DNA from 2 places in the Shewanella sp. Actino-trap-3 genome. Region 1 is predicted to be linked to the other one. Evidence: predicted binding sites of a transcription regulator. Region 1 holds the regulator's gene; the other holds the start of a gene.
What was found. Region 1 encodes LexA, which represses DNA repair genes until DNA is damaged. Its sites were predicted from a motif close to TACTGTATNNNNATACAGTA; they were not measured.
Positions count from the first base shown of each region.

Region 2: the regulator LexA is predicted to act here: its motif matches at 12,207-12,226, upstream of CXF80_RS04415 (LexA family protein).

Region 1 covers NZ_PJCE01000001.1:2,899,557-2,916,376, reverse strand. Annotated here, with positions in the region: gene CXF80_RS12480 (FKBP-type peptidyl-prolyl cis-trans isomerase) at 1-30, opposite strand, end outside; gene CXF80_RS20625 (hypothetical protein) at 67-201, opposite strand; gene dinF (MATE family efflux transporter DinF) at 324-1,670, opposite strand; gene CXF80_RS12470 (polysaccharide deacetylase family protein) at 1,685-2,743, shown strand; gene CXF80_RS12465 (SCO family protein) at 2,786-3,409, opposite strand; gene cyoE (heme o synthase) at 3,428-4,339, opposite strand; gene CXF80_RS12455 (COX15/CtaA family protein) at 4,353-5,333, opposite strand; gene CXF80_RS12450 (hypothetical protein) at 5,333-5,884, opposite strand; gene CXF80_RS12445 (SURF1 family protein) at 5,942-6,769, opposite strand; gene CXF80_RS12440 (DUF2909 domain-containing protein) at 6,717-6,935, shown strand; gene CXF80_RS12435 (cytochrome c oxidase subunit 3) at 6,943-7,818, opposite strand; gene CXF80_RS12430 (cytochrome c oxidase assembly protein) at 7,815-8,378, opposite strand; gene ctaD (cytochrome c oxidase subunit I) at 8,380-9,975, opposite strand; gene coxB (cytochrome c oxidase subunit II) at 9,985-11,586, opposite strand; gene CXF80_RS12415 (cell division inhibitor SulA) at 11,982-12,488, opposite strand; gene lexA (transcriptional repressor LexA) at 12,485-13,099, opposite strand; gene plsB (glycerol-3-phosphate 1-O-acyltransferase PlsB) at 13,364-15,787, shown strand; gene mtr (tryptophan permease) at 15,787-16,820, shown strand, end outside.
Region 2 covers NZ_PJCE01000001.1:1,034,873-1,051,692, reverse strand. Annotated here, with positions in the region: gene CXF80_RS04475 (hypothetical protein) at 45-251, shown strand; partial or broken gene CXF80_RS04470 (IS3 family transposase) at 699-829, shown strand; gene CXF80_RS04465 (AMP-binding protein) at 945-2,621, shown strand; gene CXF80_RS04460 (hypothetical protein) at 2,694-2,876, opposite strand; gene CXF80_RS20740 (hypothetical protein) at 2,891-3,214, opposite strand; gene CXF80_RS04450 (energy transducer TonB) at 3,531-3,875, shown strand; gene CXF80_RS04445 (hypothetical protein) at 4,561-5,886, shown strand; gene CXF80_RS04440 (M13 family metallopeptidase) at 6,078-8,147, opposite strand; gene CXF80_RS04435 (PqiC family protein) at 8,484-9,080, opposite strand; gene CXF80_RS04430 (MlaD family protein) at 9,085-10,068, opposite strand; gene CXF80_RS04425 (ABC transporter ATP-binding protein) at 10,065-10,832, opposite strand; gene CXF80_RS04420 (MlaE family ABC transporter permease) at 10,832-11,944, opposite strand; gene CXF80_RS04415 (LexA family protein) at 12,254-12,661, shown strand; gene CXF80_RS04410 (Y-family DNA polymerase) at 12,673-13,929, shown strand; gene CXF80_RS04400 (NifB/NifX family molybdenum-iron cluster-binding protein) at 14,339-14,884, shown strand; gene CXF80_RS04395 (sigma-54 interaction domain-containing protein) at 14,911-16,233, opposite strand; gene CXF80_RS04390 (Tll0287-like domain-containing protein) at 16,527-16,820, shown strand, end outside.

The sequences.
Region 1 (16,820 bases):
AATGTCGGTAATAATCAATTCTTGAGTCATAGTGTTCTCGTGTGTGACGACTTGGGCTATTTGAGGTTATTTTACCCCAAGATTGGTCGTTAAGAAGTGTTCTATTTCACTAGTTTTTCTTAGGCGATGTTGATTATTGCTGACATTGTGATCGCCATTTTCACGTTCGATGTCGTTAACGGGTTTATGTAAATGCTTCATTGCGGCATACATTTTTACTGGAATTAATCTCAATTAGGAGTGTCGCAGCTATTCTCTGAATTGTGGTATCAATAGGCTTCGTTCTAGTGCTATTACGGGATAAGTTTGATGACTCATAAGCACTATGATGTGGTCAGCAGTTGATACCTGAGTTTGTAGTAATAGTGCCAGCCAAGAGTCAAGCTTCGGCATAGCATGAATATTGACATCGCAGCCCACAGACTGTGGTTACCCCAATCTTGCAACACGTACCAACATGGAAAATAAATTCCAAAGGTGGCGACTATCATGCTATTTCGCATTATCTGCCCATGGGCGGCACCAATATATACACCATCGAATAAGTAGCAGCCAAACGCCAATATAGGCATGAAAACAAGCCAGATTAAATAATTATTTGCGGTATCTTGTACTGCTTCTATGTTGGTTAATAGCTGAATTATCCATGGCCCTGCCAACCAAAATAGCAGGCTAAATAACACCGCAACCATTGCCGACCAGCAAAATGCGAGTACTACGCTGTCATGAAGTAAGATTGGGTTTTTTTGGCCAAATGCGCGGCCCACTTCAGCTTCGGCATAATAGGCTATGCCATCTAACGCATAAGATATCAGCATCAGTAAATTGAGCAGTACCGCATTAGCGGCAATAATGTTGTCGCCTAATCCGGCACCATAAAAAGTCATAAAGCTAAAGGCGGCTTGCAAACACAAGCTGCGGATAAAAATATCACGATTTAAGGTGAGTAAACGAGCATATCCACGCCATGATAAATGCGCGATAACTTGGCTTAATTTTAGTCCGCCCATATCAACCAGCTGGCGTTTAACCATGACTAATGCCACTGAAAAAGCACAGATGTCAGCAATAACCGATGCCAAAGCCACGCCTTGCACATTCCATTTAAAGACCATAACAAACACAAGATCGAGAATAATATTGACGCTGTTAGCGATAATGAGTTGCCACATGGCTGCTTTGGGCGCTTGGCGACCAAGCAACCAACCCAGTAGCACCAAATTGGTAAGGGCAAAAGGCAATGACCAAATTCGAATTTCGACATATTGACGACAATAGAGCATCACTTGTTCGCTGGCATCACTCAGACTGAGTGCTAAATTGAGCAGGGGAGATTGCAGTATTACGCCAACTAAGCCTAAGGTTAATGCTAGGCTGCAACCTTGTATCAGTAATTGTTGCTGAGTTGAGGTATCATTAGCACCGTAGGCTTGTGCAACGAGTCCGGTGGTGGACATACGTAAAAAACCAAGCAACCAAATCATCAAGGTGATGATGGTACTTCCTAAGGCTACGCCGCCAAGATAGTAAGCTTGTTCAAGATGCCCAATTACCGCGGTATCAACTAATCCTAATAGAGGGATAGTGATATTAGACAATATCATTGGGGTCGCTAATGCTAATAATTGGCGATTTTTTTGGCGGTTGAACAGTAGTGTGCTAACAGACATAGGTATGGATAATCATGGTTAAGAAAATAGCGTTATTGTTGGCGGTGTTCAGTTTGAGTGTATTGCATTGTGATGCCAATGCCGTGGTTATTTTACAATATCATCATGTATCGGAAAACACGCCTAAAAGTACTAGTGTGACACCTAGTCAGTTTGCCGAGCAGATGCAGTACTTGGCTGATAATGACTTTACGGTGATTTCATTAACTCATGCGGTTGAGTCTCTAAAGCATAACACGGCATTAGACAATAACAGTATTGTGATCACCTTTGATGACGGCTATGAAAGTATTATTAATAATGCCGCGCCTATATTGGTGGCGCATCAGTTTCCTTATACGGTATTTATTTCTGTTGCGCCGATTGATGCGGGCTTCAAAGGGATGATGAGTTGGCAAGATATTAACACTCTGTCAGAGCAAGGGGTAACCATTGCTAACCATAGCTGGGGACACGAACATTTAATTCGCCGCCAAGGCAAAGAAACCCAAGACCAATGGCAAGTACGCGTTGAAGATAATATTCTATCGACGGAAGCGGAGATCTTAAAACGAACGGGTCAAAGTGTAAAAATGTTTGCTTACCCTTATGGTGAATACACCAACAAGCTGGAAGCTATTTTGGCTAAGCATGGTTTTGTTGGTTTTGGTCAACAATCTGGTGCGGCGGGAGAGTATGCATCATTAACCGCATTACCCCGTTTTCCGGTGGCCAATGCTTTTGCTGATTTGGCGAGTTTAACGGTTAAATTTTCCAGCTTACCTATGCCGGTTATTAAGCAAAACATAAGCGATCCACTATTAGTTTCAGGTCAATGGCGGCCTAAATTGGTGCTGACTCTCGACACTCAGGATATATATCCACATCAAGTGATGTGTTTTATTCAAGGACAAGGCGCTAAAAAACCCATTTGGTTAAGTGAAAATCGCTTATCCATTCAGGCATCATCAGATTTAGCCCCAGGACGTTCGCGCTACAATTGCACCGCACCGAGTAAAACAAAAACGGGTTATTATTGGTTTTCACAAGCGTGGATCCGCCCGCAAGATAATGGTCACTGGCTTGAAGAGTAATTTAACCTCAGCTCGGGTTAATAAGCGGTTATTCAATAATGGCTAGTGCCAAGATGCAACTATTTGAGCAAAGTCAGCAATGAGTTCAGCATTAACAATTTGTGGTAACTGGCCTGGTTGTGGCTTGGTTTTAAATACCGCAATTTTTTCAACCCTCGGTGAAACCAACACATAAGATGCGCTATGGTCTACTTGATAATCACTGTCATCTCCGACCATGGCATACACAAAGCCTAGATCACGGCTGAATGGAAATAAATCTGTGTGTTCTGCACTGACGGCTTTAAAGTCTTTATTAAAAAAGTTGATGTAATCTAAACGTTTCGCTTGAGTGTCACGTTTAGGGTCAGCAGACACAAACACCACTTGTACATTACTGGCTATTTTTTGTAGCTTTGGGTAAGCCGCCGCAAGTTTATTTAAGGTGGTTGGACATACATCAGGGCAAGCGGTGTAACCAATAAAAAATAAACTCCATTTACCTTGCAATGTTTGGTTCGTAAACGAATTACCAAACTGGTCTGCCAATGTAAATGGGGCTAATGTGCGTGGCTGTTCAAATACATAACTGGTCGCCAGTTCCATAGGTTCGGTTTGCATTTTTTGATAAGCGACCCCACCGGCCACGACCAAAAGAAATAGCCCTACAATAATCGTTATCTTCAATGTATTTCCCTTTCTAATTTAAGCGTTTACCCAAAAATAATGGTCCACTAATAATACAATGAACAATATCATTAAATGATAAATTGAAAATTTAAACACCTGCATGGCGAGTTCTGGATAGTCATGAAATTTTAACTGCCAGGCTTTATAGATAAAACCGCAACTGAGTAAGGTTGAACCGACCAAATATATCGGACCACACATGCCGACTAAAACCGGGAGTAGACAGGCAATGGCTAATAAAATGGTGTAAAGCAAAATACAGGTTTTGGTAAATTCGACTCCATGGGTCACCGGTAACATTGGAATATTAACCTTGGCATATTCTTTACGGCGATGGATAGCTAATGCCCAAAAATGTGGCGGTGTCCAAGTGAAGATAATGATGACTAATAATAAGGCGTAACCGTGTAGTTCATTGGTTATCGCGGTCCAACCGAGTAATGGCGGCATCGCGCCAGCGAGTCCCCCGATGACAATGTTTTGTGAGGTGGCACGTTTAAGATAAGCCGTATAAACCAAGGCATAACCAATCAAGCTGGCAAAGGTTAGCCAAGCTGTTAGGGGATTAACTAAGGTATATAACACCACAAAACCGAGCGCGCCAAGTGACACCGCAAATGCCGACGCCTTGGTTGCTGATATTTTTCCTTTCGGTAATGGGCGGTTATAGGTGCGAGCCATTAAAGCATCGATTTTACGGTCAATTAAGTGATTAAATGCCGCCGCAGCCCCCGCCATCATAGCAATCCCTGCCATTCCCGCGACCAAAGGTTGAAGCTGCACTATACCCGGCACAGATAAACACATACCGACTAATACCGTCAGCAACATTAGCGCAACAACCTTGGGTTTGGTCATTTCAAAATAAGCGCGCCATTGCAGGGTTAATTTAGGTTGATGGTGACTAATCGTAACAAGTTTTGTCATGGTCGTTCCTCGCCTATGCTTTGCGCCATAAGGCATAATTAATAAAGACTAAGGTAAGCAGCAATAAGGCTGCGCCTCCATTGTGTGATACCGCGATACCCAAGGGTAAATTCATCACTACATTACTAATACCCAGTCCGACTTGAACTATGATTAACAACACTAATAAGTAACCACTGTTACGCATAATGTGTGATTGGGCATAACGTAATTTTAGTGCCAGTACGATCAGGGTTATGGCGGTAACAACCGCCCAAATTCGGTGGCTAATATGAATAGTCATTCGAGTTGCGTAGTCTAATACGCCAAATTCAAAACTAGGATGATCGCCTTGAAATGGTGAAAAAGCATCGGCAAAACGTAAGTTATCGACCCAATTACCTTCACAAATGGGTAACGTGGTGCAGGCAAGCGCAGCGTAATTGGATGAGGTCCAGCCGCCGAGTATAATTTGAATGACTAACACCCCTAAACTGACTAATGCTAACGGGATCAGCTTACGAGCATAGGTATCACCTCCGGGGATCCGTAATGGCTTTAGCCGTAGATACAAGATTAGTAACAAGGCAAATAGGCTAAAACCACCAATAAGGTGTGCCATAACCACAATAGGCATTAATTTCATCGTGACAGTCCACATGCCAAGCGCGGCTTGAAACACAATGAGCCCAGCAATAAAGATGGGAAGTTTTTTGGGGGCTTGAGGCTCTTTAAGACATAAAATTAAAATGGCTAAAACCATTAAGCCTAATGTTCCGGCGATATAACGATGGATCATTTCCAGCCATGCCTTTTCAGGCTCAATTTGAGCATCAGGAAAACGACTCTCAATGTTGGCTAAATCATGACTTGCACTTGGAAAGGCCAAGTGACCATAACATCCCGGCCAGTCTGGGCAACCTAATCCGGCATCTGACAGGCGTGTATAGGCGCCCATTAGAATAACCGCCAAGGTAAACACCAAAGTGAATTTGATTAATCGCTCAATTGCCATTAGCCTACCCTCGACAACTTAAGCATTTTGCGTAAATCAGCAATCATGGCTTTGCCTTGGGCGATATTGGCGTCGTGACCTATCACATTGTCATATTGCATCACCAAGTTTCCGAGAGGATCGACAATAACCAGACGTTGCTCTGTCAGCATGGTTGCCAGTGCTTGATTGGCGTTTACTTGATCGAAGCCGATATTTAATTGCTTAAGTATCTTGGTGTCGCTGCTGTTATTAACCACAATGATAGGGGTAACACGATCCCGATCTTTACCCAGTGCGATATAGCTTTGATGTAAAATATACAGGCGTTCTTGGCACTGTTCATTGCACGTTTCAGGTAGAAAAAACAGTACTTGCCATACGTGTGGTTTGGGGTTGTCCATGGCTAAATTGGCATAATTTACTTCGGGAGTGATTAACGCCCCCTTGTTAGTCGCCGCACCATTATACAGTTCTAGGCTTAACACTAATTTGGCCAAAGCTACCGGTAAAATAAATACCAGCAGTAATACTATTAATGCTTTATTGCTTTTTTTAGGTAGGGAGTTCATTCCATCTCCTCTTTATCATTTTGATATTATTGTTAAGTTAATTTTTCACGACGAGGCTTAACGTCGAAATTGTCGAAATGCTATCCAGCTCATTAATCCTAAAAAGACTCCTGCCATCGTGAACCATTGCAAGGCATAACCTTGATGCTTGTGCGCCGATAGTGGGATCGGCACCCAGGGTTGAGGTAAGTTATAACTCGGGACATTCTCTGGTTGCAGTACCACAGAGATCAGCGGATGAGCCAACATGTCAGCCAATGCCGCGATGTTGATGTTTTGAAAACGTAGAGGGGCATCTATATCTGCTAACTTCTCCGGATATAATTGATCACTTAATGGGTTGGTTTGCTTTTGGTATACCCGACCCAATAGTGTGTAGTAATCGACTTCTAACGCTGTGAGCTCCGGTAATATTCGACGATCTTTATTTGCTGGAACAAAACCGAGTTCAACTAATATCCAAGGTTGATCAGGCGTTATCTCAAATACTTGGTAAGCTAAATAGCCCACTTGGCCTTGATACACTTGATTGTCTAACAGCAGTACGGTGTTATTGGCAGGTTTAGCATAAATCGATAAGCGATAACCCGTCAGTAAAGCCGTCTCTGGCTGAGAGGCGGTTTGTCGCTTTGATGATTCAACCAATGCCAACATGTCTTCATAAGTCAGTGCTTGCTGCTGTTGGCGCTGAAGTAATGTGCTTTGCCACTCTTGTTTAAACGCTGCCCGTGATAATTGCCATAATCCTAGCTTGACCAATAAGCCAAACACGACCAAAGTAATGATTACCAATAATATTTGAGACACACCCACACTGCTAAAAGGATTGCCTGTGACAACCCCTTTCATTGTTAAGTTAGTTTTAGTCTCGTTGCTTTTATTCATATTATTTAACTTAGGTAGAGCCTTAGTTATTATGGTTAAAGGGCAACATCAGCAACCTATGAGTCATTTTATAGGTCGCCGAGTGTTGTTTTCTATTGCTGTGATTGTGGTGTTGCTGGTGGCCTTAGGGCTTGGCTACATTCAGCCTAACCCCAGACCTTATTAATGTTGATTTACAACACGTAGACAAAGATGAATAAGCATAACCACACCACATCAACAAAGTGCCAATACCAACTTCCCGCTTGAAAAGCGAAATGCTTGTCGGGCGTAAAATGCCCTTTGACAATTCTGAGTAACAAAATAATTAAGAACAGGGTGCCAATCGTCACGTGCATACCGTGAAAACCGGTTAACAGAAAGAAGGTGTTACCGTATACACCAGAAGAGAGTGTTAGCCCCATTTCTTGGTAAGCATGGCTATACTCTTCAACCTGTAAACCTAGAAATGCAATACCCAAAATAACCGTCAGCGCTAACCAGATGATCAAGGGTTTACGATTGGCTTTTTCGAGGTTGGTATGGGCAAAGTGTAATGTAACCGATGAGGTTAGCAGTATCATGGTGTTGATTAATGGCAAACCCGTCCACGGCATGGCTTCGGTTGCGGTACCATCAGGCGTTTTTACCAGTGGCCAAATAGCCTCAAACGCAGGCCACAACACTTCATGAGTCATGGCATTATTTGATGCGCCCCCAAGCCAAGGCACTGAAATCATTCGTGCATAAAAGAGTGCGCCGAAAAATGCCCCAAAAAACATAATTTCAGAAAAAATAAACCAGCTCATTCCTTGTCTAAACGAACGATCCATTTGCGCTGAATACAATCCAGCCATGGACTCATCAATAACGGTTTTAAACCAGCCAAAAATCATAAAAATAATGACGGCCAAACCCGCGAGTAAAATGTAACCCCCAGAGGTTTTTTCTGTGGTTAATTGTTGTATATAATTGCCAGCACCAAACGCAATTAAAAATAAACCAATAGCACCGATTATCGGCCACGCACTTTGGGATGGTACATAATAAGGTTGATACTTTGTTGTCATTTTGCTGCTCCTTGCTCTATGTCGATCGCTTGTTTATCGGTGATGTCATAAAGGGTATAAGAGAGAGTCAATGTATTAATGGACGCTGGTAAATCAGGGTCCACGTAAAAAATCAGTGGTAATTCTGCGGTGGCAGACGCTGCTAAAGGTTGTTGATTAAAGCAAAAACATTCCGTTTTATTGAAGTACGCCGCCCCTTGGCCAGGCGATACCGAAGGGATCGCTTGGCCTACGGTGTCGCGTGAAGACAGGTTTTTAACCAAAAATTGTGCGTGAGTAAGCTCACCAGGATGCACGCTTATTTGGTTAACTTTAGGGCTAAATTCCCACGGCATATTTGATTGAACTTGGGTGACAAATTCAATGGTTACGGTTCGGCTTTTATCAACCACCACCGCTTCATAGCTGCTGGCACTATTTTGGGTTTTGCCATTAATACCCAATGTATCGCAGAGCACGTCATAAAGCGGTACCAGCGCAAAACCAAATCCAAACATACCAATTGACCCAGCAATCAGCATGATTAATAACTTACGATTTGATCTTGTTGATTGCGTCATCTCATTTAATCTCCGGCGGAGTGGTAAACGAGTGATATGGCGCTGGACTGGCAATCGACCATTCTAAGCCTTCTGCTGCTTGCCAAGGATTATCTCCAGCGGGTTTGCCACCCTTAATGCATTTGAGTACCACAGCGAGGAAAATAAACTGAGATAAACCAAATGCGAACCCACCAATTGATACAATTTGATTTACATCGGCAAACTGTACTGCGTAATCAGGGATCCTTCTCGGCATGCCTGCTAAGCCTAAGAAATGCATCGGGAAAAATAGTACATTGACGGAGATAACCGAACACCAAAAATGCCATTTCCCTAAGGTTTCGTTGTACATATGACCGGTCCATTTGGGCAGCCAATAATATGCCGCTGCCATAATGGAAAATATCGCCCCTGTGACCAACACATAATGAAAATGAGCCACCACAAAGTAAGTGTCGTGATATTGGAAATCGGCAGGGGTAATTGCCAGCATCAGACCCGAAAACCCGCCAATGGTGAACAGGATGATAAACGCGACCGCAAAGAGCATCGGTGTTTCAAATGTCATCGATCCGCGCCACATGGTTGCCACCCAATTAAACACTTTCACCCCAGTAGGGACAGCAATTAACATGGTGCAATACATGAAAAATAGCTCTGCAAACACAGGCATACCAGTGGTAAACATATGATGTGCCCACACCAAGAATGACAGCACGGCAATGCTGGCAGTGGCATAAACCATAGAGGAATAACCAAACAATTTTTTACGACTAAAGGTCGGAACAATCGCTGAGATAATGCCGAATGACGGTAAAATCATGATGTAAACTTCAGGATGACCGAAGAACCAGAAAATATGCTGGAACATCACCGGATCGCCGCCACCTGCGGCATCAAAAAAGCTAGTACCGAAAAACTTATCGGTTAACACCATGGTGACCGCACCCGCAAGCACTGGCATCACCGCAATCAGTAAAAATGCGGTAATAAGCCAAGTCCACACAAACAGCGGTAATTTCATCCATGTCATACCAGGGGCGCGCATATTGACTATGGTCACGATAACGTTAATGGCGCCCATTATCGAACTGATCCCCATCATATGAATGGCAAATACAAACAAAGCGGTGCTGTCAGGACTATAAGTGGTTGAGAGTGGGGCGTAGAATGTCCAACCAAAATTAGGACCACCACCTTCCATGAATAGCGAACCTAGTAACATGGAAAAGGCGAACGGTAAAATCCAAAAACTCCAGTTGTTCATCCGCGGTAGTGCCATGTCTGGCGCACCGATCATCATTGGAATTAACCAGTTAGCTAATCCAGTAAAAGCTGGCATTACCGCGCCAAAGACCATAATAAGACCATGAACTGTGGTCATCTGATTAAAAAAGTTAGGTTCGACTAGCTGTAATCCCGGCTGAAATAACTCAGCTCGAATGACCATAGCCATCGCACCGCCAGTTAGAAACATAATGAAACTAAACCATAAATACAGCGAGCCGATATCTTTATGGTTAGTGGTGAGTAGCCAGCGCATTAGCCCTTTCGGCGCTCCGTGATGATGATCATCATGAGCGGTAGCAATTGTATCGTGCGTTGTTGTGCTCATTGTTTTCCCCTACTGTCCATGGCTAGCGACATCGGCAGCTTGCACCGCCTCGCCAGAATTATTGCCCCACGCATTGCGCTCATAAGTAATCACTGCCGCCATTTTTTGAGGGCTGAGTTGACTACTAAATGCTTGCATTGCGGTGCCTGGTTTGCCGTTCATAACGATATCGATATGTCCGCTAACCGGTCCGCTAACGACAGGGCTGCCAATAAGTGAAGGGAAAGCGCCGGGTAAACCAGCGCCAGTGGCTTGGTGACATGCAGCACAAACAGTGGCATAAACCTGCTCACCTTCAGCGATTAATTGCTCCAAGGTTAAGGTGGGCAGATCTGCCGCTGCAACAACTTCAGGTGTCACAACCTTGGCAACGGCTTCTATAGCTTGAATGGTTTTTTCTGTGGCCGCATCGGTAACGTCTGTCGTTGTTGCAGCAATGGTACTTGCTGCATCGGCTACGGCATCGATTGGCTCAGTGCTTGACGCGTTACTACTTGAGAAGTTACCCACATCAGCTGCTTGAACAACATCGCCACTATTGTTGCCCCAAGCATTTCGCTCAAAGGTAATCACTGCGGCAATTTCTATGGCGCTAAGTTGCTTGGCAAAGGCTTGCATTGCGGTGCCTGGTTTACCGTTTAAGACAATATTGAGGTGATCGTCAACAGGGCCTTTTATGATAGGACTGCCAATCAATGATGGGAATACACCGGGAAGACCCGCCCCATTAGGTTGGTGACAAGCGGCGCACCGCGCTATGTACACTTGCTCGCCCTGCGCGTTTAGCTCTTCAAGGGACAAGGTTTGTGACATTGATGCGGCTGCAGCGACTGCAGCATTATTGGCCAGTTGTTTTTGTTCAACTAACCAATTATCAAAATCAGTCTCTGATAAGGCTTGTACCACAATAGGCATAAATCCATGGTCTTTACCGCATAACTCAGCACATTGACCGCGATAAGTTCCAGGCTTATCAATACGAGTCCAGGCTTCGTTGATAAAGCCTGGGTTGGCATCTTTTTTAACCGCGAAAGCGGGTACCCACCATGAGTGGATAACATCATCAGATGTCATCAAGAAACGCACCTTTTGGTTTATGGGCAGTACTAGCGGCTTATCGACTTCAAGGAGGTAATTTTCGCCTTTGGCCTCACGGCCATCAATTTGCTCTCTGGGGGTGGATAATGAGCTGTAAAATTCGATGTCTTTATCAAAATAGCTGTAGTGCCATTTCCACTGTGACCCAGTAATTTTGATGGTCAGATCGGCATCGCTGGGATCTTCCATGGCAATTAAGGTTTTAGTGGCTGGAATAGCCATTCCGATTAAGATAATGAAAGGGATGACGGTCCAAGCAATTTCCACTTTGGTACTTTCGTGAAAATTGGCCGCAACGGCACCTTTTGACTTGCGGTGATAAATCATCGAATAAATCATGATCCCAAACACCACTAACCCAATAGCACAACAGATGTAAAGAATCGTCATATGGAGGTCATAAACCTTACCACTGATATCTGTCACGCCTTGAGTCATGTTGAGGGGCATTTCTGTTGCCCCAAGCGGAAGTGCTACCCACACAACCAATAAAAAATACAACCATTGCTTCACAAGACTACTCCCCTGCTAATTGCAAAATAGCAACTACAAAGAAAAGTCACACAGTAAATCTCAGCTCTATGCAAACTCTTCGGTTCCCGAAAAAAGCTTGATGAACTCAAAGTACTTTGGTGGTTGTATACAGACTGTCTACGCTTTTATTGTTAGCTGTGCACCACACTTGTACCTACGACTGAACTTATCAATTTCTATTTGGATTATTTGTCTGGCAGTAATCTTGATTACTGTCATTTTATCCAATTAAGGATGAAAAATGTTTCATCCTTGTTAACCACATTACTTGTAGATTAAACATTGATCAAGATCACTTTGTTGGTAAATAGGCTAATAAAAGATGAAAAAAAGCCCTGAATTCAATGCAGGGCTTGGTAATTAAGGATTTATGCTTAGTGAAATGAGCAAAAATTACCTGCTTCATTTGTTAATGTAGAGTTAACAAATTGATGTTTGTGAGGTAAGTGAGCATTCACATCTTCAATTACCACGCCTAATGCTCGCGCGCTCTTAGCGACAATTTCCAATCGACGACTATCGCGAGCATCGAGTGAACTTGTCCAAGTAACCACTGCACTAGAAGTTCCGCTCGTGAGTGCTTTTTCCATGGCCCATAATGTTTCGACTTCATCTTTGGTGTGCACCAGTAAAATACGATCCATTCTCACTCCAGCACTGGCCAGCATATGCTTATAGCCTATGTGAGGTGGACTAATTAATACAACCCATCTGCCTTGCTGGCTCAACGTTGCCAGTTGGCTACACAATTGACTCAGTTCTGCTTCACCTTGGGTGACAGTTTGTAATGTTTGAATGGTTTGGTTGCCATGCAGATCTGTTTCAGTTAAATCTACCCATAAGCCTGGGTGACGTGGCGCTACGCCCATTAGTTTGTTCATGACCAATCTCCATTACGGATAACGCCAACTGCAAGCCCTTCGATGGTTAGGCTTTGGCAACTTAAATCTACTTTTATCGGGTTATAATCTTCATTTTCTGCATGCAGATAAATCATATTACCTTTTTGTTCAAATCGTTTTACGGTGACGTCATCATCAACACGCGCCACCACAACCTGACCATTACGCGCTTGTTGCATTTTATGTACAGCGAGCAAGTCGCCTTCTAAAATACCAATATTTTTCATGCTATCACCACGAACCCGTAATAAAAAATCTGCGGCGGGTTTAAACATATTTGGGTCAACTTGATAATATTGTTCTACATGCTCTTGCGCCAAAATAGGCTCTCCAGCAGCAACTTGTCCAATGAGTGGCAGACCGATTTCAAGCTGTTCTTCATGAGGTAAACGAATACCTCTCGAGGTACCAGGTATGATCTCGATAAAACCTTTTTTGGCTAATGCTTTTAAATGCTCTTCGGCGGCATTAGCACTTTTAAAGCCAAGACGACTCGCAATTTCAGCACGAGTGGGTGGCATACCTGTTTCGGTGATATTGTTTTTAATTAAGTCTAAAATTTCTGCTTGGCGCGGCGTTAACGGTCTCATGATGGTTCCTGTCTTTTTATACAGTGACTGTCATTATATACAGTGTTTTTGTTCGTGCAAGTATTAACCAACTCTTTTTTGTATATTGTTGGTCAAGTATCATTCAACAACCTGTTTCTATTAGTTATTGTGTATTGATTGTCTGATGTTATTTCCGATAGTGAGAACTCAAGCGTAAAGATAAATCGGTCTGATAGTGTAAGCAGGCTGGTTTCTGGTATCCTATACGACAATATTACAGTGGCTTATGTTGCGAAAATAACCATGTCAAAACCAGATTCAATATTTTTACGAGCGTTAAAATGGATTCAAAAATCGATGGTACTCACGGTTGTTGTGCCACATGATCCTTTTGACGATCTTAATTTAGATCCATCTAAACCTCTGATTTATGTTATGAAAACAGAATCAATCAGTGATGCCGCTGCATTAAGCGAAATCACTGAGAGCTTTGGTATGCCCAGTCCATATGAGCCACTGCAATTGGATGGCCTCAAAGTATCACGCATCGTTTGTCTTGAAGGCCGCAAACCGCTTTTTGGTAAACGCGAAAGCGGTGAAAAATTTATTAATAGTTTTACCAGTCTGTTAGCGCTTCATCGTCAATGTCCTGAGTTAGATATTCAGTTGGTGCCTGTGAGCCTTTATTGGGGCCGTACACCGGGTAAAGAAGATGACAGCATGAAAGCGGCTTTTTTTGAAAGGGAAAACCCGACCTGGCTGCGAAAATGGCTAATGATTTTGTTTCTAGGTCGCCACAATTTTGTTCAGTTTTCTAATGCATTATCGCTTCGTCTTATGGCTGATGAACACGGTACCGATAAAAGAATTGCTCACAAATTGATCCGTGTTGCGCGAGTGCATTTCCGCCGTCAACGCAAAGTGATGACAGGGCAGCAATTACCGAATCGGCAAGTGCTTTTTGCGTCGTTACTTAAATCTGATGCAATCAAGAAAGCCATTGAAGAAGAGTCGGTAAACAAAAAAGTATCTGTCGAGAAAGCCCGTGAAACCGCCATTGAATACCTTGATGAAATTGCCGCTGACTATTCTGATAGTTTTGTGCGCATTGCCGAGCGCTTCCTCACCTGGTTATGGAACAAATTATACAGTGGTATCAATATCAAAGGTGCAGAACAGATAAGGCAGTTACATCATGACGGCCATGAAATTGTCTATGTGCCTTGTCATCGTAGTCATATGGATTACTTACTCTTGTCATATATTTTGTATTATCAGGGTATGGTTCCACCGCACATTGCAGCCGGTATTAATCTTAACTTTTGGCCTGCTGGGCCTATGTTCCGTCGTGGCGGAGCATTCTTTATCCGTCGTAGTTTTAATGGCAAAAAGCTCTATACCGCAGTATTTCGTGAATACTTAGATCAGTTATTTGCTAAGGGCTATTCGGTCGAGTATTTCACTGAAGGTGGTCGTTCTCGTACCGGGCGTTTGCTAGCGCCTAAAACCGGTATGTTAGCGATGACTATTAATAGTGTGTTACGTGGCATTGAACGCCCTGTGACCTTAGTGCCTGTGTATTTAGGTTATGACCATGTGATGGAAGTGGCCACTTACCATAAAGAATTAAGCGGTAAGAAAAAGAAAAAAGAATCTGTTTGGCAGTTATTTGGGGCTCTGCGTAAATTAGGCAATTTTGGCCAAGGTTATGTGAACTTTGGTGAGCCGATTAATTTACAACATTTCTTAAACGAGCAGGCGCCAGAATGGCGTAAAGAGATTGCGAACGATCCTGATCAGAAACCATCATGGTTTACCCCATCGGTCAACTTACTAGCCAATCGTGTGATGACCAATATCAACGGCGCTGCTGCGGCCAGCTCGGTGACATTGACCAGTTTAGTGTTATTGGCATCAGAGCAAAATGCATTAGAAAGAAGCCAGTTAGAACGTCAGCTTGATTTGTATTTAGCATTACTTAACACAGTGCCTTATACCCATTACGCATCCGTTGCAGAGGGTAATGGCAAGTCAATTGTTGATCATTGTCTGTCGTTAAATAAGTTTGTCAGTACTAAGGACCTTATTGGCGAGATAATTTCGGTTGATGAAAAAGTTGCTATTACCATGAGTTATTACCGTAATAATATTATTCATTTAATGGCATTACCTTCACTCATCGCCAGTTGTTTAGTGCACTATGATGTGTGCGATCGCACCCGAATCCATGCCATAGTGATGGATTTTTACCCATTACTTAAAGCTGAACTTTTTATGGGTATTGATGATGTTCCTAAACATGTAGATTGCATTTTAGACTTTATGGTTGAACAAGGTCTGTTGAGCGGTAGCGATCAGTTGGTGATCACGCCTCACCATATTACTCAACTGTTACTGCTTGCTGAAACCATCAATGAGACGTTGCAACGCTATGCCATTATCTTTAATTTACTGGCGATAAATCCGGAGCTTGAGCGTTCAGGATTGGAAACCGATAGTCATATGTTAGCCCAACGTTTAGGGGCTCTACATGGCATTACCGCACCAGAATTTTATGATAAAAAGTTGTATAACACCTTGAGCGTGAAACTAAAAGAATTGGGATATTTATGCAGTGTCGAGAATCGTTCTGAAGTGATAAGAATTCGAGATAATGCCAATAAATTACTCAGTTCTTCAGTAAGACAAACCATTGTTGATAGTGTGGCAGCGGAGCACGGACAATAATGGCCAACCACATGAATGCAGCAAAGCATCGAGCTAGCGGTAAGTCAGTATTGGGTGGGGCGATGATTATTGCTGGGACCACAGTCGGTGCGGGCATGTTTTCCTTGCCGGTCGTTAGTGCAGGAATGTGGTTTGGTTATTCATTAGCCATGTTGTTAGGTGTATGGTTTTGCATGTTAATGTCGGGTTTGCTGTTATTAGAAGCCAATTTGCATTTTGAACCTGGCGATAGTTTTGACACCTTAACCCGCGTAACTCTAGGGCAGTTTTGGCGGGTGATTAACGGCGTATCTATTGCCTTTGTGTTGTATATTTTAACCTATGCTTATATCAGTGGTGGCGGGTCGATTGTTAATCACAGCTTATCGGCTCTGGGTGTGAGTTTGCCTCAGAGCGTGGCGGGTTTGGTTTTTGCTATTGTCTTGGCACTTGTGGTGTTTATCAGTACTAAAGCGGTCGATCGGATCACCACCATAATGCTCGGTGGTATGATGATCACTTTCTTCTTGGCTATCGGTAATTTATTAATCGACATTGACACGGTGAAATTGGCGTCACCCGATGGTGAGTCGCGTTATCTGCCTTATTTACTCGCTGCTATTCCTTTTGGGTTGGCCAGTTTTGGTTATCACGGTAACGTGCCGAGCTTAGTAAAGTATTACGGTAAAGATGCTAATACGATTGTGAAAGCCATCGTTACTGGAACCAGTATCGCATTGGTTATTTATGTGTGTTGGTTAGTAGCGACAATGGGCAATATTCAACGCAGCCAGTTTGCCGATATTATTGCGCAAGGGGGCAATATCGGGGTGTTAGTCGCGGCCTTGTCGGGGGTGATTGCCAGCCAATGGCTTGATAACATGTTAACCCTGTTTGCCAACCTTGCCGTTGCATCATCATTTTTAGGGGTGACACTCGGGCTGTTTGACTACCTTGCCGATCTATTTAATTTTGATGATTCACGCACCGGACGTATTAAAACGGCCGCGGTTACGTTTATACCGCCGACAATACTGGGTTTATTATTTCCGAA
Region 2 (16,820 bases), 1.9 Mb from region 1:
ATTATAGGTAGGCAATAGGTAGGCAATAGATAAGAGGCAAACAGATGGGCAGTGCAGCAATGATCATGTGGAGTGTGCTATTTGGCGCCATTGGCATGGGGTATTTTGTCTATGGAAAACGTCAAAGAGCGATTGTTCCCTTGTGTATTGGAATGGCGTTATGTGTGTTTCCGTATTTTGTTGCCAGTGTCACCAGCTTACTGATAATGGGGGTTATCTTGGTGGCGATACCGTACTTTATCCGGTTTTAGTCGCCGGCAGACATTATCCGTTTTATCACTCTGATTCATCCAGGTTAACATTGTTACTTTTATCTGTACCAAGCCGAACAAGTGGCTTTACTCATTTCATCGTTAAATCTGACCTTTCTCAGCTAGGCAGGTAACTGATTAATGCCCCTTTACGATATAGCGGTTTCATTTATCGGTGCAGTAGTAATTAGGGGTTACCATAGCTGAATTTATGCGAAATGCCGTAAGTATAATCCCTGTAGGCTTTGCCAAAAGTTTCTTTTTGGAAGCTCGCAGCCACATCTAGACTCGCTAATTTACAAGAATAATCATTGTTCGACTTGAGCTTTATTACTTGCCTTTTGTCACTCGTTTTAGACCCAAAATGATAGAAAGTTAGGAGGGATTTACCTTATTCGCTCTGACCCCATTATCTTTTTCTGACTGACGAAGTTTTCTTTAGCAACAAACCCTGAAGCAAGCATGTGCCACAGTAGAAACTGCCATGATAATGCAGTAGCTGAATGCTTTTTTCATTGTTGAAGAAAGATAGAGTGAAGCGGAAAAGCGATAAAAGCAGGGACGAGTCACACTCCGAGAAATTAGCTACTGCTAACCCCCTAGAACAGTAGTTAATTCATTGAATTCAGCCTATTATTTTTATACTAATTAGGTAAATTAATTTACAATAGTGATGTTTAAACAACAACATTAATGATGGCTATAATGACAAATGATAAACCGTGGTTAAAACAATATCCTGAGGATGTGCCCGCAACAATAGATTCAAGTATGTATAACAATATCAATGATTTGTTTAAAGAGTCTTTTAGTGCGCATGCTAAAAAAGCAGCATATATTAATATGGGACATAGCTTATCCTACCAAGATCTCGAAAGTAAAAGTAACGCTTTTGCTGCTTATCTACAATCTGAACTAAAAATGAAAAAAGGCGAACGAATCGCCTTGATGATGCCTAATTTATTGCAATATCCCATCACTATTTTAGGTGCATTAAAAGCAGGACTCATTATTGTAAATGTTAATCCACTTTATACCCCTCGAGAGTTAAAATATCAATTACGAGACTCAGGGTCCAGTGCTATTGTTGCCGTCACAAATTTTGGTAATAATCTTCAGCAAATACTGCATGAGACTAACATTAAGCATGTTATTTTAACCAAAATCGGCGATGAGTTAGCTATACATAAGCGTACACTGGTTAATTTTCTTATCAAACATGTCAAAAAAATAGTACCTAAATATCATATTCCTGACGCTATTTCACTGCGTAGAGCGTTAACCGAAGGCAAGAAACTTCCCTTTATTGATCCCCAAATAACAGTAGATGATTTAGCATACCTCCAATATACAGGTGGAACGACGGGTCCTGCGAAAGGGGCAATGCTGACTCATAGTAATATTATTTCTAACGTTCTACAGGTTCATGCTCATTTTAGCCCAAGAACCTTATATGATAAGGAATATGCAGTAACCCCACTTCCGCTTTATCATATTTTTGCCAACTCAGTGAGTATGATGTTTATGCTCTTTCTCGGTGCAACGAATTTACTCATTACCAACCCAAGAGATATAGATGGTTTCGTAGCAGATTTAAGTAAATATCCATTCACAATGGTTTTTGGTTTAAATACACTTTTTAATGGTCTAAACAATCATGCTGGTTTTCAAGAATTAGATTTTAGTCACGCTCGTTTTACTATTGCAGGTGGAATGCCGACGCAGAAACATATTGCTGATCGTTGGCAAGAGCTCACTGGAATGCCTGTCATAGAAGGTTATGGCTTAACTGAATGTTCCCCAGTGGTCGCTGCAGGTACTCATCAACAACAATCATTTATTTCTTCAATTGGTGTCCCTTTACCCAGCACTGAACTCCGTATCGTTAATGATAAAAATGAACCTTTAGGTCCCAACCAAATTGGTGAAATTCAAATTAGAGGGCCCCAAGTGATGAAAGGCTATTGGCAACAAGAAGCCGAAACCAATACTGTAATGCATGCAGGAGGTTGGTTAAGCTCTGGCGATATAGGAAGAATGGATGACGATGGGGTTTTTTATATTGAAGACCGTAAAAAAGATATGATTCTAGTGTCGGGATTTAATGTTTTTCCAACTGAAATTGAAGAAGTTGCAACACTTCACCCTCACATCATCGAAGCTGCGGCCATTGGCATTCCTGATGACGCCACAGGAGAAATAGTTAAATTATTTATTGTACGCAAAGGTAATGTGACCGTTGATGAAATAAAAAAACATTGTAGAAAATATCTTACCGGTTATAAAAACCCAAGGATAATTGAATTTAGAGATGAATTGCCAAAATCAAATGTTGGCAAGATCTTACGTCGAGAATTGCGAGATTCATAGGCGCTATTACTGACGTCCTAAGGATAACCAACATATTTGGCATAGATATGAGGCGCAGCCGAGCAAATCCGACTAAACCTCATTCACATGCTGACTGAGGACCCCGTCAACGACCATTTCAGTAATTTGGTGTAACTCATCTTTAGTTGCTCCCTCTGCAGCCTGTAACGACATCCCTTTAAATAACGTCATAATTAGTCGTGTCAACGCTTCAGGTTGGCAACTGTCATTGAGTTCACCGCTGTTTTTAGCCAATTCAAATCTATTAATTATCGTGGTTTGATTTTTTCTTTCCGATTATTGATAGCGATTTTTATTGATTCGCTCGCTTCATTGCATGTCAAAGTACTATTAATTAATGCGCAACCTTGTGGATGACTGGTGTCAGTAAATTGGGCCGCTGCACCGATCAATAATGATCGAATGACATCGGCAAGACGCTTATCCTGCACCTTGATCCTAAGTTGAGTCATCAAGTGATCATGATTAACTCGGTCAAAGAACTTAGACAGATCAACATCAACATCGACGGCAAATTTGCATTTCTGTTTGATGATATCCCTTACTTCGCGGGGCAGACCCTGCCAACTCACCTCTAGCCTACGCCTCATATGATATTCTTGTTCATCATCTCGTCCTCTTTACAATATATGGCTAGCGGCTTCCTTCAGACCAATCATCAATGATAAGCCCTTGCCATTCGCTAGTAGTTAACGTTTAATAACAGCATGTTATTGAACGGTGACCTTCCTACAGAGGACTATCACCTCATTAGTCCATGCCCATGCTGGGCGTACACAAAAAGTTTAAACGGAACTAAAACAGTTGGTTAGGTTCTGCTTCGCTACGCATTACAACCAACAAGTTTAGTCCGCTTAATGCGGCGTTAACGACACAAAAAGGATTTTAATGAAATATTCTAGTTTAGCGCTTATATCATTAGTTTTTATTACCGCGTGCTCTTCAACACCTTTGCCCGATAGATCTAATGCGGCGCTGCAAGAAACTGCAAATCCAACTTACCCAATTCATGCCGCTCGAAATAAAATAGAAGGTTATGTTCAAATGAGCTTCGATATTAGTGAAAAGGGTGATCCAATAAATATAAAAGTTTTAAAATCTGTTCCAGAACAAACTTTTGATAAAGCTGCAATTAGCGCGCTTTCAAATTGGAAGTATGCACCCAAGGTAGAAAATGGAAAGGCAGTAGTTCAACAAAATATGACGGTTCGATTAGATTTTAAGATGGGTTAAATGTCTAGCTAATAGGGCGTTATCGCATATCTTGTTGACATACTTTTCCTATTTAGCTTTCATCTATAGACAACTATGCAGCTAAATCGAAGAGAGTTAAATTACAGGTGTAGATGAGTCAGCGAGAATCTAAAATAGGGATGTTTTGGTTAAAGCCCACAGGGATGCTGATTTTAAAATCAAGAGCTGGCGTCTCGCTTAATCATCTGCACTAAGATCACTCTTTCACATCCCTGTGATCGCGACATTTACTACGTCCTGTAGCTCACATGCTGCAGGCAATAAGTTCAAATGAAGCTACGTTATAAATCAAGCTAAACCAATACCAAGTAAGCTGAGTTAATCAATACCTCAAACGCACTTCTGTCCATAAATGCGTTACATGCCTTGCTTGAAAATGGATAAGTTCAACTCTTATTTTGAGGACTGTTTTCGTTGACTTTGGATACAAGACGTTAACGACGTTGAGATTATTAAAATGATTTAGCGACTACAAGATGGTACCTGATCATGGTTCAATGAAAAGTCAGAATGCTATTAATGGGTACAACCTACTCTCAATGAGAGTGTGTGATGAACGACATTTTATATGCAAAGGCTTCGTGGATTTACGCGCTATCGCGTTCTGCTGTGTTGGGCATTAGTTCAATGTAGACGTACAAATTTAACAATATTAGGAAGATAAATGCGCACATCAAAAATAATATATTTCACCATTTTTATACTAGTAATGTTTTCTGCTTGTATTGCAGTTTGGGTATATTATCTAAAAGAAGGCAAAGATTTACTTAGTTTTACAATATCGACCGTTGGGTTCTGCATTGCACTATTAGCTCTGTTTATCGCTGTCAGGACATATACATCAATCGACAGTGTGAACAATATAAGTAAAATGGAAGGTAATATTCTTGATAATGAGAACTATGTAACTTCACTTCCTGAGTTAATCAATCAATTCAAGTCTAAAGACGAAAAAACACTCGACAAAGAACTCTTTGATTCAGTTGAATATAAGTTAAAAAAAGAGTCAGGTACTGCCGTGCTTTTTGCGGATACGTTGCAGTATATGATTGATCTTATAGTTTTATTTCCGGCTGTTTTTAATGCTTCTGATACGGATAAAAAGCTCTATAAAAAACGTATGGACAAGATATTAATAGAGGTAGATAGGCAACGTGACATACTACATTCGGTAAGCAAAGGAAATTCAATTCAAATAACTGAAACAATAAAGTTATTTAAAGCTGTCGTTTCATATCAGAATTTTGTTGCTGATGGTAATTTTAATATCCATGCAGATCTTCTCCATGTTCGTGGACCTATACTTCGAAATCCTGTCACAAAAACGATATATCACAATTACCTTGGTTTGTATTACAACAAAAAGGGCATGCACTTGCTTAGAGAGTCCCTAAATATGGGGGATATAGATATTCTCTCACTTAACGGTCTTAGTTTGGTACAGAAAGGTATTGGCTCTATATCTCCATCAATTATAGAAGATGTGACCATGTATTTAAAATCTGCATGTGACCAGTTTGATAGAGCACTTCATATTTCTAGTGAAGATGTTATGTGGCCAGGGTTCATTAATTATAACAAAGCACGCACATTGTATTTCTTGGCTTTGTTATCAAGTACTGAAATAAAATGGCTTGAGGTTATGGATGAAGCGATTAAATTTCGTAGTAGATTAAACCGACTCATTGACGAGATTTTAACAATAGACAGATCGAAAACTGCCAAAATAGAGAATACACATTTAAGGCAATTTTTTCTCTATCAAGAAGAGTTGGCCCGTGTAGTCAAATTAAATTTAATATTTGCAGATAATGCCATGAAACAAAACACGGTACCAGCACTGTATAAGGGGGTTAATTTAACGGGTGTATCCAAGGAAACTGCCTCGGACTTATTTATGAAAATACAAAGCTTCTCTACGGTTAAAGCTTATCAAGAGAAAATTATTCACCGACTTGTAAAGTGTGCAAACGATATTACCAGCAACTGATTAATCAAGCTGACTGTTTATCCAGGCCTTTATTGGCCTCTGTCATGAGTCACAAGGTTCCTGATATTTGTTTAAGTATTAGCGCAGAGTGTGATAATAAAAGGCCAGTCAGTAACTGACTGGCCTTTTTGTATTGTGACGGATGCTTGTTGCAACCGAGGCACGTTATTGCAGTTATTTACGTACTCAAACTACCAAATACGTACCCGTTGATCTTCAGGCAAGTACAACTTGTCATCTGGTTTAACATCAAAAGCTTTGTACCACGCATCGTGGTTACGTGGGGCGAGGGCGCGGTAACGACCGGGTGCATGAGTGCCTGCACGTAACTGAGTTAACATGCTTTGCTCGGTGCGTTTTTCTTTCCACACTTGAGCCCAGGCTAAAAAGAAGCGTTGATCGCCTGTAACGCCATCAATGACTGGGGCTTCTTTACCGTTTAAGCTTAACTTGTAAGCATGGTAAGCCATTGCGATGCCTCCCACGTCGCCGATGTTTTCACCTAGGCTGTTACGTCCGTTGACAAAGTTTTCTGGAATGGGCTCATATTTGCTGTATTGCTCAGCAAGCTTATCGGCTTTGGCATCAAAGGCGGCACGGTCTTCATCGGTCCACCAGTTACGTTGAATGCCATTCGCATCTGACTTAGAGCCTTGATCATCAAAACCATGACCCATTTCGTGACCAATTACTGCACCAATACTGCCATAGTTAACCGCGGCATCTGCGTTGGGATCAAAAAAGGGTGGTTGTAAAATAGCCGCAGGAAACACAATCTCATTAAATGAGCTGTTGTAATATGCATTCACCGTTTGCGGGGTCATACCCCAACGATTACGGTCGGTTTTTTGCAGTTCTTTCGCTACGCTGTCGGCTTGGAAGTATTGGCGTAAATTTTTAATGTCACCCACTAAATCATTTTTAGTTAGGGTTAAGCCATCAAATTGTTGCCATACATCTGGATAACCAATTTTAGGGTTAAATGCTGCTAGCTTAGCATGAGCATTAACTTTCGTATCATCGCCCATCCACTCTAAACCATCAATACGCTGACCCAATGCAGTGCGTAAGTTTTCGACTAATTCGGCCATTTGCTTTTTAGACGACTCAGGGAAATAACGCGATACAAACACTTTACCAATCGCAAAGCCTAATGATTGGGTGCCTGACATTTCTTCTACCGCGCGTTTCCAGCGAGGACGAGGTTGCTCTTGGCCAGTTAATTCTTTGCCATAAAAAGCAAAGTTAGTATTGAAAATGTCTTCTGACAGTAACCCTGCGTTATTAGTGACGGTGTGGAAGGTCAGATAGTCTTGCCATACGCTTAATGGCTGTTGGTTTATCAAGCCAATCATAGCCTTAACTGGCTCAGGCTCAGAGATATTGAGTTGTGGTACTTGGTAACCCGTTTGCGCAAAGTATAAATCCCAGTCAAATCCTGGGTATTGCTGAGCAAGATCTTCGCGTTTAACTTGGTTTAAGGTTAAGTCGCGATCACGGCGTTTTTCTCTAGGCCATTGGGCTTGTGCTATTTTAGTTTCGAGCACAAGAATGGCCTGGGCACGTTTTTCGCCGTCATTTATGCCAGCAAAAGCCAGCATTTTAGCGATATGATCCACATAAGCTTTGCGGATATTCACAAAGCGCTCACTCTCTTCTAAGTAGTATGAACGATCAGGTAAACCTAAACCTCCGGCACCGAGAGTCATTTCATATTGATTAGGATCTAAACGGTTAAACCACATGCCTCCGTCAATCGGTGATGATGCACCGGTAAGCCAAGCCTCGCCGAAGACTTTAGTTAAGTCTTGAGTTGAGTTTATCGCGGCAATTTGATCTAAGGTGCCTTTAATGGGCGTGATACCTAACTTATTGATGGTCTCGGTATCCATATAGGCATGATAAAAATCAGCAATTAATTGCTCTTCTGCAGTTAAGTCACTGCGACTGGCAATATCATCAACAATCGCTTTGACTTGATGTTCACTGCGCTCAGCCAACGCATTAAAGGCGCCATAACGGGTTTTGTCGGCTGGCATGACAAAGTTGTCGTACCAAGTGCCACTTGAATACATAAAAAAGTCATCGCCAGGTTTAACCGCTTCATTACGCGCGGCTAAGTCTACCCCAAAAGTACCTAACTCTGCTTGAGCTGGTGCAGGTGAGGTCACGGTTGCAAGTTTAGTGTTATTTGTATCAGATACGCCACAACCCGTTAATAGTGCCGTTGTTAATCCAATCGCAATTAAGGATCTATTCATTGTTATCGTTTTCCTTAGCCAATGTGTTGACAGAATTATTTGCCAGGTTATCTTGAAAGATTGACAAAAAATGTCAATATTTGAATTGTTAGCAAATTTTAGTGACTGCAATATGAACATGGTTTTCACGCTTCAATAGCCAGCATGATGACGCTGATGGATAAGATATAAGCGCTGACAATATTATCGGTGCCTCGCTAACGCTAACTAACCTCAGGTTATCTTTTGTTTCGTTGCATAGGTGATCCAGCGGCTACATACCATGCAATGAGTGACGTTGTCACAGCCTATTACTTTTTAATCAGAACTTAGTTAACCAGATCGTCATGCGGTCGCTTAATTAGGCAGTCGTTGCAGCGATTTATCCATTTCCTGAGCCAATTGAGCTAATAAATAGCTGTACGCGTTAACCAATTCAGCGGCTGTTGAGCCTGCCTCAGTCGTCGCCGCAAAATGTTGTCGTTCTATATGACGGTTTGATCGGATATCTATTAGTTCCCAATTAGTCTTTATGCTGGCGTTTATGCCATCACGGTTGAGGCTGATGATTTTAATTTTTATGCTGTATTGAGGACGGTTATCTGCTCGCCAAGGAAACAATATCAAGTTACGACTGCGATCGCCTTGGCTAAGGTTAAGACGAATGACCCGACTAATGCCTTGGTCTAGTGGTTCAGCCCAATAGCTATTGGTGAATCTTTGCAAACTGCCATCTTCCCGCTGGTACACCACCTGAGTAAAGTTAAGATACTCAGCAATCTCGACTGGCCCAATACCAATATCACGATCTAAGCGTGTACTGCCCGCTTCAATTTGGCTGGGGATAGCCGTGAGCACAAAATACTGTTTCGTGGGTGAGCTTTGGCAGCCAAAAAGCAGACTAAGCGCAAGTAGGCAGGCTCCCCAATGAATTGACCACGACCCAAATTTCATGACGTTATTCTCCTAAAGGTATGGTTTTTTTGCCGCGGATGATGGCCTCAGGCTGTTCATCTAAGGTTTCGCTCAAACTGCGTAGTGATCGCGCGGCGCGGTGAATTTCTTCTAGTGTGTTATCTAACTTGATTAATAGCGGCGAATCTTGAGCAAGTGAATTACCCGCTTGGGATGTGAGCTGATTAATGCTTAATAATGTCTCGCGTAATGCCGTCAAACTGTGGTCAAGTGATTGAATAATCTTAGGTTCATCTTGGTTCAATTGGACAAGTAGATTATCCAGTTTGACCAGAACTTCAGCACTATGTTGTCCTAACGTAGCCTGAGTCGTATCGATGTGAACAGCGGTGTTTTTGACTGCGTTAGCCGCACTGTCAAAGCTTTCCAGTGCCTGTTGTATTTGTCCGCTGGCAGCTATGTCGCTGAGTTGTTGGGCCAAATTATCAACATTATTGACTAAGCTTTTAAGGTTCAAAGATTGCAAATCTTTTGACAAGGATTCGAAATCAGTTTCTATGGTTGGCAGCTCTAATATGGCGTTGTTTCCACCATGAAACTGAGGCAAAGTACTGGGATAAAAATCTAACTCAACATAGAGGAGTCCAGTTAATAAACTCTGATAATTCAACTGGGCACGTAAACCGTTATCGATGGCGTGGAAGAAAAACTCTTCGCCCACTTGAATACCCTTTAGATTGATGCGTTTCAACAACAAATTAGCATGAACAGCGGCGGTAATACCTTGGCTATTGTTATTGGGGAAATCGATACTGATATCGCTTATTTCACCGATCACTACCCCTTTTAACTTCACCGGGGCGCCCACCTGAAGCCCTTGGATTGAGTTGTTGAAAAACATCACTACGGGGGCTTTTTCGGCAAATATCCGTCCTCCAGAAAAGAATAACAGTGCAATAAACACTAAGATAATAGCGCCCAGAATAAAGGCACCAATCGCAAGAGGAAGTCGCTGGCTTTTACTCATGATGCCTCCACTTTGTCAGCACGATTGAGAAATTGTCGCACCCGAGGTTGGCTGCTGTTAAGTTTTAATTCTCTCGGATCGCCACAGTCGAGCATGGTATTGGTTTGATTATCCAGATACACACAGCGGGTGCCGATTGACAATATACTGGGCAGCTCGTGCGACACGATAATTACGGTCGAATCGAGTGCTTGGCAGATTTGCACTATTAAATGATCTAAGCGCATGCAACTAATGGGGTCTAATCCTGCAGAGGGTTCATCAAAAAACAACAATTGTGGATCCAGTGCAATCGCGCGCGCCAACCCTGCGCGTTTGTGCATGCCGCCACTTAACTCGGCAGGATAAAATTTCTCGAACCCGGCTAAGCCAACTAATGCAAGTTTATAGGCCACGGCTTCAGCGATTTGCCGCTCCGAAAGGTCGGTATACAGTTGCAGCGGTAAAGCGACATTATCAGCAAGTGACATACTGGAAAACAACGCCCCAGTTTGAAAGGTAATGCCCCAGTCTTTAAGCATAGCCACTTGCGCCGGTTCATCTGCGTCATAAAAGTTTTTACCTTGATAGCGTACTTCACCCTTGAGCGGAGTTAACAGTCCTACCATTGATTTAAGCAAGGTCGTTTTGCCGCAACCACTTCCGCCAATGACAAAAAAGATATCATTCTTGTGAATGTCGAAGGTTAACTGTCGTTGCACTTCGGTAGTGCCATAACCGACACAAAGATTGCGAACACTGATAAAGGCATCATCAACCATCATTAGATCCCTAATTTATCGAACAAAATATTAAGCGCGGCGTCAGAGACCACAAGAAAGACAATCGCCTTAACCACAGCGTTGGTGGTGGCTAAACCAACGGCATTAGAATCTCGACCGCAAAGAAGGCCTGCCTGACAACCCGCTATAGCAATCAGAAAGCCAAAAATGAGGCTTTTTATCAAACCGGTGGAAATGTCTACCCAATCGATCGCAATCTGGGTTTGCAAAATATATTGGGTGTAACTTACGCCCATGCCATTGGCAACAATCGCACCGCCGATCATGCCGATCACATCTGAATAAATACACATCAGTGGCATAATAAAAATCAATGCCAATAATCGAGGTAAAACCAGGAATTCCATGGTCGAAATGCCCATTACGCGCAGAGCATCAATTTCTTCATTGACCTGCATTGTGCCTAATTGCGCTGCATAAGCAGCCCCTGTTCTGCCAGCCATGATAACGCCTGTCATGAGCGCGCCCATTTCACGCACCATCCCGATAGCCACTAAATTTGCAACATACACCTGAGCCCCTAATTGCCGCAGCTGTACCGAGCCTAAATAGGCCAATATCATTCCCACAAGCAGGCTAATTAAGGTGACAATAGCCAATCCTTTAGGTCCCGCTTGTTCTATAAAAAACACGATATCACTGCGACGAGTACTGGCTTTGCCTCTGAACCAACGACCCAATGCCAGTGAACTCTCACCAACAAACACTAATCCGTCGTGTACTTGTAAACCTTGCACAATAAGCCAGCTACGTAAGGCTGCTAATAATCCGCCAATGGCACTATCATTGGTTGCTTGATAAACAGGAACGTCGGTAGCAAGTTGTAATAATTGCTGTAATCCTTGTGGGGTGTCTTTTACATTTAAGGCGATTTGTTGTTGTTCACACCAACGTGACAATTGTAATAAGGCAATGGCGAGACTTGAGTCCCAGTGCGACAACTCTGTGGTGATTAATGTGACGGAATGACAAGCAGAGGGTAGCGTAGCGCAAATATCCGCGCCCAGTGGCGCTTGGCCCAATTGCCAATCACCCGTAAGATGCAGTGAACAGTTATCATCTTGCATATCAATATGGAATGTAGCGAGTGTCATACTAGACCCCGAGCAAAGGGAAAAATAATGCTATTGGTTACGCTATACACGAACTAGGTTAATTCTTGTACTGATGATCAGTGTAGACCAATCACTCTGATTATATTTTGACCTTGAACATATTCTTTCATAAACAACAGATAAGGTTGCCGTGTAGCGGCGTCTAAAGTTCAATAAAAACCACTCCAATGCTTGAAGAGCACAGCGCATGGCGCAAGAAAAAATAAATAAACTTGCACCAACTAAATTTAGCGGTAAGATGTACTGTGTTTTTATACAGTACACGTTATAAGTGTGCGAGGTTGTCATATGCGCATTATTCCTATTGCAGCGAGTGCCGGTATTACTGGCTTTGAAAGCCCTGCAGCCGAATACCTTCAATTAGGCTTAAGTCTTGATGAGATATTAATCCAGCATCCCAGTTCGACTTTTCTTGGCTTAGCCCAGGGCGAGTCGATGCAAGGGGTGGGGATCTTCGATGGCGATTTATTGATTGTCGATCGCCATGAAACCGCGAAAAGCGGCGATGTGATTGTGGCTAATTTTAATGGTGAATTTGTGTGTAAAATTCTCGACATGCCACGGCGAATGCTAGTGTCATCGAATGAGCAATATTTACCAGTGACCATCTGCGACTATGATGATTTTAGTATTGAAGGCGTGGTGACCCGCTCAATTCGTTGTCATCGTCAAAGCCCACTGCTTGTAAGCAAATAAGAGTAGGTAAAATGTTTGCCTTAGTCGATGCCAATGCTTTTTATTGCAGTGCTGAACAGGTGTTTCGTCCTGATTGGCGTGGTAGGCCGATGATTGTGCTCAGCAATAATGATGGCTGTATTGTGGCCGCTAATCGACATGCAAAAGAGGCTGGCATTCAAAAGTTTTTACCTTATTTTCAAGTTAAAGCCTTATGCGCCCAGCGCAATGTCATCGTTTGCTCATCTAATTATGAATTGTATGCCGATTTATCGGCAAAGATGATGGCAATAATAGGCCGTTTTGCCCCAGAGCAGCATGTGTATTCGATTGATGAAAGCTTTCTGTCTTTTAAGCATTGTTATCCCGCGATCAAATGCCTGCATACCCAAGGTCAGTTAATCCGCCGCGCGGTTTGGAAAGAAGCGCGCCTACCTGTTTGTGTTGGCATAGCCGAAACCTTGACCTTGGCTAAAATTGCCAATCACGCCGCTAAAAAAATCCAGGGATACCAAGGTGTGTGCGTTATCGAGACTATGCAGCAACGTACCGACATTTTAAAACAGTTGGCGGTTGCAGAAGTATGGGGAATTGGCAGGAAGATGAGTAACAAGCTTGCGTTAATCAATATTCGCAGCGCATTTGATCTCGCCTCTATGCCGCCCAGCCTTGCGAGAAAGCAGTTTAGTATTGAAATAGAGCGTACGGTGCGCGAGCTTAACGGCCAAGTGTGTAAGCAATGGGATGAGGCGAGGGCTGATAAAAAGCAAATTTTCTCCACCCGCAGTGTGGGCGAGCGCATCACCGATTATGAGTCATTATTACAAGCGTTAAGTAAGCATGTTGGTATTGCAGCGCTCAAAGCGCGTCAGCAAGGCTCCCATTGTAAAACCATGTTGCTGTTTGCGAGTAATTCCCCCCATGACGAACAGCCAGTAAGTTATAAAGTCATCGTACATTTTCCATGCCCAACCCATTGCAGCGTTGAGCTCACCAAAGCTATGACCCACGCTGCTCCAAGGCTATTTCGTCAAGGAGTGCGCTATTACAAAATAGGCGTGGGCCTAGTTGATTTAGCCAGCGAGAAGCATTTTCAATTTGATTTATTTAATACCGCTAAGGTCACCCATGCGCTAATGCACACGCTAGATGGCATCAACCAACGCTACGGTCGCGACACTGTGTTTCTGGCCGCACAAGGGATAGAGCAAAAGTGGGCCATGCGCCGTGATTTGCTAACACCTCAATATTCGACCCAATGGAAATGCTTGCCAAAGATAAAATGTTAAGGGGTTTTATTGGTTTTTTTTATTCGTTTTTCATGATTAATGCCACTACAGAGCGAATAATCGCCCCGCTATTTTTATCGCAATAAGGTCAAGGGCACTAATGATTGTCAGTCAGATGTTTAGATAATTGATATCGATATAAATAGTGCAACAGATCACAAACCCTAAATTAAAGTTGGCATATGCCATAAATAAGCGTATATATAGCATATGCCATTAACTGTAGTTTAGTTATACCAAGCGCTAAAATTCAGTTAACTATTTATGGGGCAGCCAAAAGCTATGTTAAGCCTATTTATCCCACCTCTTAACCCGAGTTGAAGTTACTTAAATCTGTGTGTTTTAAATTAATGGACGACTTAACTAATGGTAAAGCGTTGTTAATGCAAAATGCACATGAGGAGAAATAATGATTACCGCCATACCAATGAAAGACGAACATATTTCCAGCCATTTTAGCAAAGCTGATGAGGTGCTCTTTATTGACGATCAAGGTCAAGTGAAAGGGCGTTTTGCCAATCCTGCACTAACAGATGGATGTGAGGGTAAACAACAATTAGTCAGTTTGATACTGGCACATGGCGCTAATCGCGTGATCGTACGTAACATTGGCCAACAACTATTAGCTAAATTATTAAGTCGGCAACTGAGTGTTTTTCACGCTAAAAATGGTCGTACAGCAATAGACGATCTTGCCGGTGCTAATTTAGCTGACTGTGAGGAGTATACCGAGGCAAGTCAGGGACGCCCTTCATCTAAGCATATTGCTAAACAAGCGAACGGTGGTTGTTGTGATCATAATCATGCTGACGGAGAAGCGGGCAGTCACGATGGTCATTGCAGTGGATCTGAAATGGCGACAAAGAAACGTTGCTGCGGATCAGAAATGGGCACAGCAACCGCAACAATGAAAACGTGTTGCAATAAAAAGCATTCACTAATACATCAACATTAATGGTAACTATGGTTGATATTGCGTCATTACAGCGCTGTTAGCTTTAATTCATAGCGCTGTAATTTACGATATAAGGTCCGCACACTAATATTAAGCTTAATGGCTAATTCTGCTGGAGATCCTTGAAATTGCTGACAGACCTGAGAAAGATACGCGTACTCCACGTCATCGAGTGACATGAGTTCCGTTGCCGTTTTTAGTGTATTTTTTTTATCTGTCGATGTGTGGTTAGGTTGAACGCTTTCAGGTAAATCACTGCTGTGGATAATATCTTCGTTGGCAATCAGTGCCGATTGTTCAATAATATTCTTCAGTTCGCGAATATTACCTGGATATGCATAATGACTGAGCAGATTTAATGCGTTAGCCGAAAACCTTTTATGTTTGTATTCAGAGTACTTTATAAAATGATTTACGAGTCCTGGAATATCATCAAGGCGCTCACGCAACGAGGGTAAGTAAATGGGAAATCCTGCAATGCGGTAATACAGATCGCGTCTAAATTCACCTTTTTCAACCAAATCGAGTAAATTCTTATGGCTGGCGCTGACTAATCGAAAGTCGGAACGTTTTTGTTTTAATCCACCCACGGCGCGATAACATTGGGTTTCTAGCAACCTTAGCAGTTTAACTTGCATGTTCATCGGTACATCGCCAATCTCATCAAAGAATACCGTGCCGCCATGGGCTATCTCAATCAGACCTTTTTTGCTGGTGGTTGCCCCGGTAAAGGCTCCTTTCTCGTAACCAAATAACTCACTTTCGAACAGGTTTTCACTCAGGCCGGTACATTCAATAACCACAAAAGGTTTATCATTGCGGCTACTGGCTTGATGCACAGCTTTAGCGACGAGTTCTTTACCGGCACCAGTTTCACCTTGCAATAGCACCGCAATACTGGATTGAGATGCTCGGTTAATTCTGTTGAGCATTTGCTTAAACGGCGCAGATTGACCGACCATGGTGCCTTTTTTAGACTCTGTTGATGCATAATCAATGGCATCTAAAACCTCCAGATATCCCAATACCTTGCCACTGTTATCTTTAATGGGTTTCATTAAAATATCGCAATATGACTTACCGTGTGCAGTGCTATGAATATGTACAGCATTGGCAGCCCTTGCAGTACTCTGGCATTGTTGCAAAGGACACTCTTCACCGTGTTTATCACAAGGCTCATTACTGTGATGAGATATCTGATGGCATTTACTTTGGCCTAATATGACTTGTGTATCATACGTTTCTAAATAGGCTTGATTAACCGCATGTATAACATAATCTGGCGTAATAAATATTGCCGGTTTATCAATCGCGTTTATCATTGATTGCACAACAGTGGTGTTACTCATTTATCACTCTCGCTTACTGTACACATTAATCAGTTAATCTCTAAAGTGACATTATTAGCGCAATATTTGTCACTACAATGCCATATTTGTCAGTTCATAACCTAGCATGTGCTTCTCGCAAATATCAATGAATTTTAAGTGGCTGATTTTATATATTTTAAATTTGTCGGTGTAATATGGCACAAGCTTTGTATTGATCTTGCTATATGTTTTGTGATTGGACTCGGTCATAGGTTTTTTATAACCCTAAATCTCATTGAGATTAAACGATTTTAAATAGAGGAATAACAATAATGCGCTTAACACACAAACACACACAATCATTGATTAAGGCTAGCCAAATGGCCGGCTTAATCATGCTTATGAGCGTCTCGACGGTAGGACAAGCTGAATCATTAACCGAGCAGCAAGTGCTTGAACAACAGGCCAATCAACGAATTGCCGAATTTAGCCAAGCACTGAAAGGTCATTTAAAGACAGCCATTAAGCAAGGTGGATTAACCAACGCAGTGTCGGTGTGCCAAGCGGTAGCACCTGCAATTGCAGCAGAAAACTCAAAAGAGGGCTGGACACTTACCCGGACCAGT